Regions from separate parts of the Mesorhizobium sp. M0166 genome, predicted to be linked through region 2. Evidence: riboswitches for the same ligand, from Rfam matches in the RefSeq annotation. Region 2 holds a riboswitch; the other holds the start of a gene.
The links. A riboswitch is a leader RNA that binds a small molecule or an ion and turns the genes downstream of it on or off. The one in region 2 is predicted to bind S-adenosylmethionine.
Positions count from the first base shown of each region.

Region 1: it holds a riboswitch for S-adenosylmethionine, as region 2 does, so the genes downstream of both, metX (homoserine O-acetyltransferase MetX) here and NKJ46_RS08995 (O-succinylhomoserine sulfhydrylase) in region 2, are expected to answer to the same signal.

Region 1 covers NZ_JAMYTD010000035.1:40,782-46,262, forward strand. Annotated here, with positions in the region: gene NKJ46_RS27080 (DUF2125 domain-containing protein) at 1-576, shown strand, start outside; gene NKJ46_RS27085 (prephenate/arogenate dehydrogenase family protein) at 607-1,542, opposite strand; gene hisC (histidinol-phosphate transaminase) at 1,549-2,658, opposite strand; SAM riboswitch at 2,797-2,874, shown strand; gene metX (homoserine O-acetyltransferase MetX) at 2,967-4,136, shown strand; gene metW (methionine biosynthesis protein MetW) at 4,195-4,809, shown strand; gene NKJ46_RS27105 (DUF1330 domain-containing protein) at 4,835-5,155, opposite strand; gene NKJ46_RS27110 (SDR family NAD(P)-dependent oxidoreductase) at 5,391-5,481, shown strand, end outside.
Region 2 covers NZ_JAMYTD010000005.1:143,295-148,775, reverse strand. Annotated here, with positions in the region: gene NKJ46_RS09010 (Hsp33 family molecular chaperone) at 123-1,133, shown strand; gene apaG (Co2+/Mg2+ efflux facilitator ApaG/CorD) at 1,212-1,604, opposite strand; gene NKJ46_RS09000 (ceramide glucosyltransferase) at 1,833-2,987, shown strand; gene NKJ46_RS08995 (O-succinylhomoserine sulfhydrylase) at 3,024-4,214, opposite strand; SAM riboswitch at 4,285-4,362, opposite strand; gene NKJ46_RS08990 (2'-deoxycytidine 5'-triphosphate deaminase) at 4,441-5,481, shown strand, end outside.

The DNA.
Region 1 (5,481 bases), on a different contig from region 2:
CTGCCGAGACGCCTCTCGCTGCAGGCAGAAGGCCTGTCCGGCCAGACCGATCCGGCAGACGACACCGATCCCGTCTCGCTGTTCAGCGCCGGAACTGCCATCGGGCAATTGCGCCCAAACGGCCCGGACATCGACTATGCCGGCAATTTCACCGATCTCGAAATCGACGCGGCGGCCATCGACGGGCGCGTCTTGCCGCCGCTCGACGGCAGCGGCGACGTGACGCTGAAGAACGGCGTGACGCTGATCAAGGCAAATCCGAAGAGCCTGCGCGGCCAGGCGGCCGAAATCCACGAGCTCGATCTGTCGTCCGGAACTGCGCGCATCACCGTTTCCGGACCCCTGTCGGTCGATGACGACGGTCTCATAAATGCCGACTTGACGATCAGGCTCAATGATCCAAAGGCCGTGGCGGCGATCCTCGCCACCGCCATCCCCGAGCAGAAGAAAGAGATCCAAACCGGCTTTGCCGGACTGGCGCTGCTCGGCAACCAGCCGTCGATGCCGCTGAAGATCGTCAGGGGCAAGGCCTCGCTCGGCTTCATCCCGCTCGGCAAGATCAAGCCGCTCGACTAGAGGTCTGGCCTGCAACCGGCCTGCAGCGGCTTATCCCTTCGGCGGGTGTTCGACTGCCTGGCGGCCGAAATCGGGTACGTCGATATCCTGGCCGGCCTCGATGATCGAGCGGCGGACGGCGCGGGTGCGGGTGAACAGGTCGAACAGCTTTTCGCCGTCGCCCCAGCGGATGGCCCGCTGCAGCGAGGAAAGATCCTCGGAAAACCGCGCCAGCATTTCGAGAATGGCGTCCTTGTTGTGCAGGCAGACGTCGCGCCACATGGTCGGGTCGGACGCCGCAAGACGGGTGAAGTCGCGAAAGCCGGAAGCCGAGTATTTGATGACCTCGGACTTGGTCACCGACTCCAGATCATCGGCGGTACCAACGATGTTATAGGCGATGATGTGCGGCAGGTGCGAAACGATGGCCAGCGTCATGTCGTGATGCTGCGGGTCCATCGTGTCGATGTTGGAGCCGCAGCGGCGCCAGAATTCCGAGAGCTTTTCCAGTGCCGCAGGATCGGTGCCGGGCAGCGGCGTGAAGATGCACCAGCGGTTCTCGAACAGTTCGGCAAAACCGGCATCCGGTCCCGATTTTTCGGTGCCGGCCAAAGGATGGCCGGGGATGAAGTGCACGCCATCAGGCACATGCGGCTGCATCTGCGCGATGACCGAGGCCTTGGTCGAGCCGACATCGGTGAGGATGGCGCCCTTCTTCAGCGCCGGCGCGATCTCCTCGGCGACCGTACCTGAAGAGCCGACCGGCACCGAAACGATAACCAGATCGGCGTCGCGAACCGCCTCTTTGGCATCCGTCGTGTAGGTGTCGCCAAGGCCGAGTTGGCTCGCCCTTGCCAGCGTCGCGTCGCTGCGCGTCGAAATCGCGACTTGGCCGGCGAGCCCCTCGCGGCGGATGACGCGGGCCAGTGACGAGCCGATCAGGCCGATGCCGACCAGCGCGATCTTTTCGAACATCGGTGAAGTCATGGTGCTCTAGCTTTTCAGGAATGTCGCGAGTGCTGCGACAACGCCGCGATTGGCCTCTTCGGTGCCGATGCTCATGCGCAGCGCGTTGGGAAAACCGTAGCCGGAAACGCGCCGCAATATGTAGCCGCGCTGGCTGAGGTAGTCGTCGGCGGCCGCCGCCGAATGCTTTTTGTCCTCGGGAAAGTGGATGAGGATGAAATTGCCGACGCTCGGCGTCACCCGCAGCCCAAGCCCCGCCAATTGCTCGCTCAGCCAGGCCAGCCAGGTCTCGTTATGCGCGACGCTGCGTTCGATGTGCGCGCGGTCGCGGATCGCCGCGATGCCGGCCTCGATCGCCGTCGCATTGACGTTGAAAGGCCCGCGCACGCGGTTGATCGCGTCGATGACGTGCATTGGAGCATACATCCAGCCGATCCGCGCGCCGCCCAGGCCCAATTTGGAGAAGGTGCGGGTCATGACCACGTTTTCCGCGCTGCCCACCAACTCGACGCCGGCTTCATAGTCGTTGCGCCGGACGTATTCGGCGTAAGCGGCATCCAGCACCAGAAGCACGTTTCGCGGCAGGCCGGCATGCAGGCGGCGCACCTCCTGGAACGGCACGTAGGTGCCGGTTGGATTGTTTGGATTGGCAAGGAAGATGATCCTGGTGCGCGGCGTCACCGCGGCTAGGATCGCATCGATGTCGGCGCGTTCATCGGTCTCCTTGACCGTTACCGGGACGGCACCGGCCGACTGTATGTAGATCTTGTAGACCATGAAGCCGTGTTCGGTGATGATGGCTTCATCGCCGGGCGCGAGGTAGGTCTGCGCAAGCAGGCCCAGAATCTCGTCGGAGCCGTTGGAGCAGACGATGTTCGCCGGGTTGAGCCCGTGCACCTCCGCGATCGCTTCCCTCAGGCGCCTGGCGCTGCCGTCGGGATAGACCGCGAGCTTGTCGGCGACCGCGCGCGCGGCCTCTATCGCCTTTGGCGAAGGGCCGAGCGGGTTTTCGTTCGCCGACAATTTGTGGACCTTGGCGACACCTTCAGGCGCCGCGCTCTTGCCGGGCACATAGGCTTCGATCTCCATGATGCCGGCGCGGGGCCTTGGACGTGTCTGATCCGGTGTCTGGCTCATTCCATGAAATCCGTCGAGAGTGCCTCCATCCGGAGGCCGCAGCGGAAATACAAGCCGTGGCCCGGAATGTCGAGGGGCGGCAATTCGGGATCAAGAACTTGCCGTTGACGAAGCCATGCGTCAGTCCTAGAAGAGCAGCGAAAGTTCCGTGGTGATTTGGCCGGTCGGCTTGCAGCCACGTTAAACAACTTGCTAAAGGGCCGTTTGCATCCTGTAACCGGCTTTGCGAAGGCATGGCCGGTTTTTTGTTGCCCTGGCTGGCTGTTGCCCAGACCGGTGGACAGCTGAAGGCCGGGCAAGGAGATGTGATGGTCGCTTTGCGCGCGCGAAAAACCAACAACGAGGCCGACCAGCCGTCGAGCCCGGTGTTGCGTTTCGGCGCCGACAAGCCGCTCAAGCTCGACGCCGGCACGCTGCTGTCGCCGTTCCAGATCGCCTACCAGACCTATGGCACGCTCAACGACGCCCGCTCCAATGCAATCCTCGTCTGCCATGCGCTGACCGGCGACCAGCACGTCGCCAACACCAATCCGGTGACCGGCAAGCCGGGCTGGTGGGAAGTGCTGATCGGCCCCGGCAAGATCATCGACACCGACCGTTTCTTCGTCATCTCGTCCAACGTCATCGGCGGCTGCCTCGGCTCCACCGGCCCCGCCTCGACCAATCCCGCCACCGCCAAGCCTTACGGGCTCGACCTGCCGATCATCACCATCCGCGACATGGTGCGGGCGCAGTTGATGCTGGTCGAGCATTTCGGGATCGAACAGCTGTTCAGCGTGCTGGGCGGCTCGATGGGCGGCATGCAGGTGCTGCAATGGGCGTCCAGCTATCCCGAGCGCGTTTTCTCGGCGCTGCCGATCGCCACCGGCGCCCGCCATTCCTCGCAGAACATCGCCTTCCACGAGGTCGGCAGGCAAGCGGTGATGGCCGACCCCGACTGGCATGGCGGCAAGTATTTCGAGCATGGCAAGCGGCCGGAAAAGGGGCTGGCTGTGGCGCGCATGGCCGCCCACATCACCTATCTGTCGGAAGCAGCGCTGCACCGCAAGTTCGGCCGCAACCTGCAGGACCGCGAAGCGCTGACCTTCGGCTTCGATGCCGACTTCCAGATCGAGAGCTATCTGCGCCATCAGGGCATGACCTTCGTCGACCGCTTCGATGCCAACTCCTATCTCTACATGACCCGGGCGATGGACTATTTCGATCTCGCCGCCGACCATGGCGGCCGTCTGGCCGATGCCTTCGCCGGCACCAAGACGCGCTTCTGCCTGGTTTCGTTCACCAGCGACTGGCTGTTCCCGACCGAGGAGAGCCGCTCGGTCGTGCACGCGCTGAACGCGGCCGGCGCCTCGGTCTCGTTCGTCGAGATCGAGACCGACCGCGGCCACGACGCCTTCCTGCTCGACGAGCCGGAACTGTTCGCCGCCATCAGAGGCTTCATCGCCTCGGCCGCGCGCGCGAGAGGGCTTGGCGCATGACCCCGAAAAGTTGCAGACTTTTCGGATCAGGACCATGCGCCAGGCAAGAGCCGAACGCATGAGCGTCAACCGCGCCCAGCGCGTCGACCTCGAAGTCGTCGCCGATCTCATCCCGCCGCAGTCGCGGGTGCTGGACGTCGGTTCCGGCGACGGCCTGCTGCTCGAATTGCTGCAGGAGACCAAGAAGGTCGACGGCCGCGGGCTGGAACTGTCGCAGCGCGGCGTCAACGAATGCGTGGCGCGGGGCCTGTCGGTCATCCAGGGCGATGCCGACAAGGATCTCCAATTCTATCCCGACAAGGGTTTTGATTTCGTCGTCTTGTCGCAGACCTTGCAGGCGACCCGCAATCCGAAGCTGGTGCTCGACGAGTTACTCCGGATCGGCAATCGCGCCATCGTCTCCTTCCCCAATTTCGGCCATTGGCGGGTGCGCTTTTCGCTGCTCTTCAACGGCCGCATGCCGGTGACCAAGGACCTGCCCTATTCCTGGTACGACACGCCCAACATCCATTTCTGCACCATTCGCGATTTCGTCAATCTGTGCGACGAGCTTGGCGCGACGGTGGAAAAGGCAACCGCGCTCGACGCCAACGGTCAGCGGATCGGCTTCTCGATGCCGTGGTGGTTCTGGAACTTTTTCGGCCAGCAGGCGGTGTTCCTGTTGAAACGATAAAAGCCAACCGTAGCAAATCGCCCCCTTATTCGAGAACGTCGGTGGCCTTGTGCGGGTGCTGGACGCCGTCGACCAAGACCACGTCGGATTGGGAATTGCCGGTGCGCAGCGGCAATATCTCCTGATAGGCGGGCGAGTCGTACCATGCGCGCGCCTGCTGCCTGTCGGGGAACTCGATGATTATGAGGTAACCCGGCCAGGTGTTTTCAACGACTTCCACCTCGCCTCCGTGCACCACGAAACGCCCGCCAAACGGCTCCAGCGTGGCATCGATCTTGTGCAGGTACTCGACGATCTGCGGCCCCGGCGTGACCTGGCGCATATGGGCGACGGCGTAGGCGGTCATGGCGTAACTCCCTGATGGTCGAAAGCCGGACAACCGGCTTGATGGGAGCAGTTTGCCGAGACCTAGTGCGCTGGTCGATTACCCCAGAGGTAATGACACTGAATACAAAACCGGCGCGCCGCTGCCGTCACCTGAAGATATTTCTGCCTGGCACCGATGATTTTGGCGCGCCTGCGCTGTCCTTATCGATGAGCGCGCCTGGATGGTCCGGCGGCCGGGAACAGAGAGGTGATCCATGGGATCGTTGCAAAATCAGAATGTCGTCGTCGTCGGAGGCAGCCGTGGTGTCGGCCGCTCGATCGCGGAGGCCGCCCTCAAGGAGAGAG
Region 2 (5,481 bases):
GTTGATCCGGGCCGCCTTGATCCGGGAGTGGGTGGTGCCTATCTCAGGCGCATCACGCAAATCGAGCGCGTCTCGTCGCATGCGCCCCGGAGGGCGGCATCGCCGCGCCCCGGAGCTTTGTCATGTTGGAAACTCATCAATTGGCTGAACATAAACCCAAGCTCGGCGAATTCGGCTACGCCGGCGACGACCATGTCGTGCCGTTCGAGGTCGGCCCGCTCGACGTGCGCGGCCGCACCGTCCAGCTCGGGCCGATGCTCGACGCTATTCTCAGCCGCCACGACTATCCCGAGCCGGTCGCCCGCCTCCTGGCCGAAGCCTGTGTGCTGACGGTATTGCTCGGAACTTCGCTGAAGTTCGAGGGCAAGTTCATTCTGCAGACCCGCACCGACGGGCCGGTCGACATGCTGGTCGCGGATTTCTCCACGCCGCACGCGCTGCGCGCTTATGCCCGCTTCGATGCCGACCGGCTGCAGGCTTTGACTTCTGCCGGCGAGACGTCACCGCAGACGCTGCTCGGCAGCGGCGTCCTGGCGCTGACCATCGACCAGGGCGCCCACACGCAACGCTACCAGGGCATCGTCCAGCTCGACGGCGTCACGCTGGAAGATGCCGCACGCACCTATTTCCGCCAGTCGGAGCAGATTCCGACCGACCTCCGGCTTTCGGTTGCCAAGCTTCTGACGCCCGGCGTCGGCGGTGCCCGCGAGCAATGGCGGGCCGGTGGCTTGCTGGCACAATTCCTGCCGCAGTCGGCGGAGCGCATGCGCGTCCCCGACTTTCCCGGTGGCGACGGCGATCCGCGTGAGGAAATCCACGACCCGGCCGACAATTCCTGGCAGGAGCTGCTGGCGCTGCTTGGTACTATTGAACCGACCGAGCTGATCGATCCGACGATCGGCGCCGAACGGCTGCTTTACCGGCTTTTCCACGAGCATGGCGTCCGCGTCTTCGGCGGGGTGCCGGTCGCCGACCAGTGCTCATGCTCGAGGGAGAAGATCCAGGGCATCCTCGAAGGCTTTTCCGCCGAGGAGATCAGGGACAGCACCGAGGATGGCAGCATTCACGTGGCCTGCGAATTCTGTTCGAAACAATATGACTTCGATCCGGCGGAATTTGAAGCGGCTCAATAACGAGCATCAGTGCGGCTGCCTTCGCAGAACTTGGATTTCCTCGCCCCCGCAAGGCGGGGAGAGGAATCCAAGTGAACGTCAATTGACGGTGCGCCGCGTGCCCGGCAAATCGAGCGAGAAGGCGGGGATGGCGACGTCGAAGGTCTCACCCCGTTTGTTGCGCATTGTGTAGTGCCCGACCATGATGCCGGACGGGGTCGAGAGCGGGCATCCAGACGTATACTGATAGCTGTCGCCGGGGTTGAGTCCAGGTTGCTCGCCGACGACCCCGGGGCCGCGCACTTCCTCGACCTTGCCGGTGCCGTCGGTAATGTGCCAGTAGCGCGACAGAAGCTGCACGAAGTCGTCCGACTGATTGTCGATGGTCACCTGGTAGCCCCAGACATAGCGGTTTTGTGGCGGGTCGGAGTGATCCTCCAGATAGAACGGCCTGACCTGCACTTCGATGTTGCGGGTGACGGCGCTGTACATAAACTGCTCCAAAGCAATGTAGATGGAACTTTCGATGCTCAGCGCAGTTTGGTCAACGATGCGCGGCATCTTCTTGCCCGATCTCAAGCGCAGGTGCCGAAAAACAATGTCATTTGAGTGACACATGACAATGATGGTGTGCAGGCTTGTGCCGGGCGACTCAGCGTTTTGTCGATTTGTTGAAAACGGCCGTCATGCGGCCAGCATTTCTGGAGTGACCAGATCTCGATGGAACCGACATTCGCAGCCGCTCTCCTTTCCATAGCCCTCCTTCTTTCAAATCTCGCCAGCATCCTGTTAGCCTTGCTGAAGCTAAAGCGACCAGCCAGGATTGCACCGCCCGCGGCCAACGCGCCGCCGGTATCGATCGTCATCCCGGCGCGCGGCGTCGAGCCGTTTGCCGAAGAGACGCTGGAGCGCGCCTTCTCCCTCGACTGGCCGCGCTACGAACTCATCTTCTGCGTCGCCCATGCCGACGACCCGGTGGTCGAGCCGATCACCGCCGCAATGGCGCGCTTTCCAGCTATTCGCGCCCGCCTTTTAGTCGGTGACGACCGCATCAGCGGCAATCCGAAACTCAATAATTGTGTGAAGGGTTGGGAGGCGGCGCATTATCGCTGGGTCATCCTTGCCGATTCCAACGTGCTTATGCCGAGCGATTACGTCCAGCACCTGATGGCGGCGTGGCGGCACGACACCGGCCTCGTCTGCTCGACGCCGATCGGCTCGCGGCCGGACGGCTTCTGGGGGGAGGTAGAATGCGCCTTTCTCAACACGCTGCAGGCGCGCTGGCAGTACGCTGGAGCGGCGCTCGGCCTCGGCTTCGCCCAGGGCAAGAGCATGTTGTGGAACAAGCCCATGCTCGACGCCAATGGTGGCATCCGCGCGCTTGCTGCCGAGATCGCCGAGGACGCCGCCGCGACCAAGCTGGTCAACCGGCTCGGACTGCGGGTCAATCTTGTCGCCTCGCCCTTCGAACAGCCGCTCGGCCGGCGCACGCTTGGCGAGATCTGGTCGCGGCAGGCGCGCTGGGCGCGGCTGCGCCGCGTCACCTTTGCACTGTTCTTTGCCCCCGAAATCCTGATCGGCGCGGCACCGCCGCTGGTGCTTGCGCTGGTTGCCGCGGCTGACGCCGGCGTCAGCCTGCCGGCCACCGCCACCGCCGTGCTGGTCGCGGCCTACCTGCCGGAATGCGCCTTGGCCTCGGCCAAGGGATGGCACCTGTCGCTGCGCACGATCCCGGCGATGATGGCGCGAGACCTGATGCTTCCCGCCATTTGGGCGCGCGGATGGCTGAGCGGCGCCGTCGATTGGCGAGGCAATGTGATGACTATCCAGAGCAAGGCCGTCGCGGAGCTGGAACAGACCCCGTCCGGCGCCTGATCGGCGCGTCCCCGCTCGCCTCTGTTCGTCCAGCCCTTATCCGGCAACTCTCAGCGCCTGCTGGATGTCTTCGAGCAGATCGTCGGCGTCCTCAAGGCCGACTGACAGCCTGAGCGTGCCCGGTCCGATGCCGAGCTCGGCGCGGGCCTCATCGGTCAAGTTCTTGTGCGTCGTCGTCGCCGGATGGGTGATCAGGCTCTTGGCGTCGCCGAGATTGTTGGAAATGAGCACGATTTCGAGTGCGTTCTGGAAGGCAAAGGCCGCCTGCTTGCCGCCCTTCACATCCAGGCAGATCAGCGTCGAGCCGCCCGACATCTGCTTCTTGACCACGGCCGCTTGCGGGTGGTCGGCGCGACCGGGATAGATGACGCGGGCGATTTGCGGGCGCTCGGCGAGGAAATCCGCGATGCGGCCGGCACTTTCCGTCTGCTGGCGTACGCGCAGCGGCAGCGTCTCCAGGCCTTTCAGCAGCGTCCAGGCATTGAAGGGCGAGAGGCTGGGGCCGGTGTGGCGGAAATAGTCATGCAGGTTCTCGTCGATCCACTTCTTGTCCGACAGAACGATGCCGCCAAGGCAGCGCCCTTGGCCATCAATATGCTTGGTCGCGGAGTAGACGACGATGTGGGCGCCGAGCTGCAGGGGTTTCTGCTGCAAGGGCGTGGCGAAGACATTGTCGACGATCAGCCTGGCGCCGATCGAATTGGCAAGTGCCGCGACGGCGGCGATGTCGACCACCTCCAGCGTCGGATTGGTCGGGCTTTCCAGGAAGAACAGTTTGGTGTTCGGCTTGACCGCCTTTTGCCAATTGGCGATGTCTGTGCCGTCGACCAGCGTTGCCTCGATGCCGTATTTCGGCGCCAGCGTCTCGATCACCCAGCGGCAGGAGCCGAACAGTGCGCGCGCCGCCACGATATGGTCGCCAGCCTTGGCGCTGCACAGCAATGCTGCCGTCACCGCCGCCATGCCGGATGCAGTGGCGCGCGCGTCCTCGGCTCCTTCCAGTGCGCACATGCGTTTTTCAAACATGTCGACGGTCGGATTGGCATAACGCGAATAGATGAAGCCTGGCTCCTCGCCCTTGAAGCGGGCTTCCGCCGCTTGCGCCGTCTCGTAGACATACCCTTGGGTGAGATACATCGCCTCGGAGGTCTCGCCGAAGCTGGAACGCAGCGTCCCGGCATGCACGAGTGCGGTCTGAGGCTTCCAGTCGCGCTTCTTGGTCATCATTCTATCCAAACACCAAAATTGGTCCAAACAACAAAAAACCGGTCGCGAAAGTCGCAACCGGTCCATATGGCCTTGCGGCCCGACGGTCCTTTAGCGACTTGTTTAACGTGGCTGCAAGCCGACCGGCCAAATCACCACGGGATAACGAGCTTTAGACCCGCGCCACGCTTGCGTCAATTGCCGGCATGATTAAGAGGGTTGTACCAAGCAGGTGCCAAAGGCGTCCATGGTCGGACCTGCGACAGAACAAGACCTCGCCCGGCGTTCGAACGGAGCCAGACCCTTGCGGCAGACAGGCATTCTTCCCGATCAGGATATTTCCGCGCTGTTCCAGACGGGCGCGCTAAAATCGCCGCGCACGCTCGATGCCGATCAGATCCAGCCGGCCAGCCTTGACCTCAGGCTCGGCGACAAGGCTTGGCGGGTGCGTGCTTCCTTCTTGCCCGGCCCGGACCACAGGGTTGTCGACAAGCTCGACCGGCTGAAGCTGCACGAGATCAACCTCGCCGAAGGTGCCGTGCTGGAAACCGGCTGCGTCTACATCGTGCCGCTGCTCGAAAGCCTGGCGCTGCCCGCGCATATTTCCGCCTCCGCCAACCCGAAAAGCTCGACCGGACGGCTCGATATCTTCACTCGGGTGATGACCGACCGTGGCCACGAGTTCGACAAGATCGCCGCCGGCTATGAAGGTCCGCTCTATCTGGAGGTCAGCCCGCGCACCTTCCCGATTGTCGTTCGCACCGGCTCGCGGCTGTCGCAGATCAGGTTCCGCACCGGCAATGCGCTCTTGTCGGAAAGCGACCTGCACGAACTGCACCGCGCCGAGATGCTGGTCGCCACTGAACCGCCCAACATCTCAGGCGGCGGCATCGCGCTGTCGATCGACCTCGACGGCGACAAGGATGGGCTGGTCGGCTATCGCGGCAAGCACCACACCGGCCTGGTCGACGTCGACAAGCGCGCCGCGCAGGATGTAGTCGATTTCTGGGAGCCGCTCTACAAGAGCGGCGCCGGCGAACTGGTGCTCGATCCGGACGAATTCTATATTCTGGTGTCGCGCGAGGCGGTGCATGTGCCGCCGCTCTACGCCGCCGAAATGACGCCCTTCGATCCGCTGGTCGGCGAGTTCCGCGTCCATTATGCGGGTTTCTTCGACCCGGGTTTCGGTCATTCGGCGTCAGGCGGCACCGGCAGCCGGGCGGTGCTCGAGGTACGCAGCCACGAAGTGCCGTTCATCCTCGACCACGGCCAGATCGTCGGACGGCTG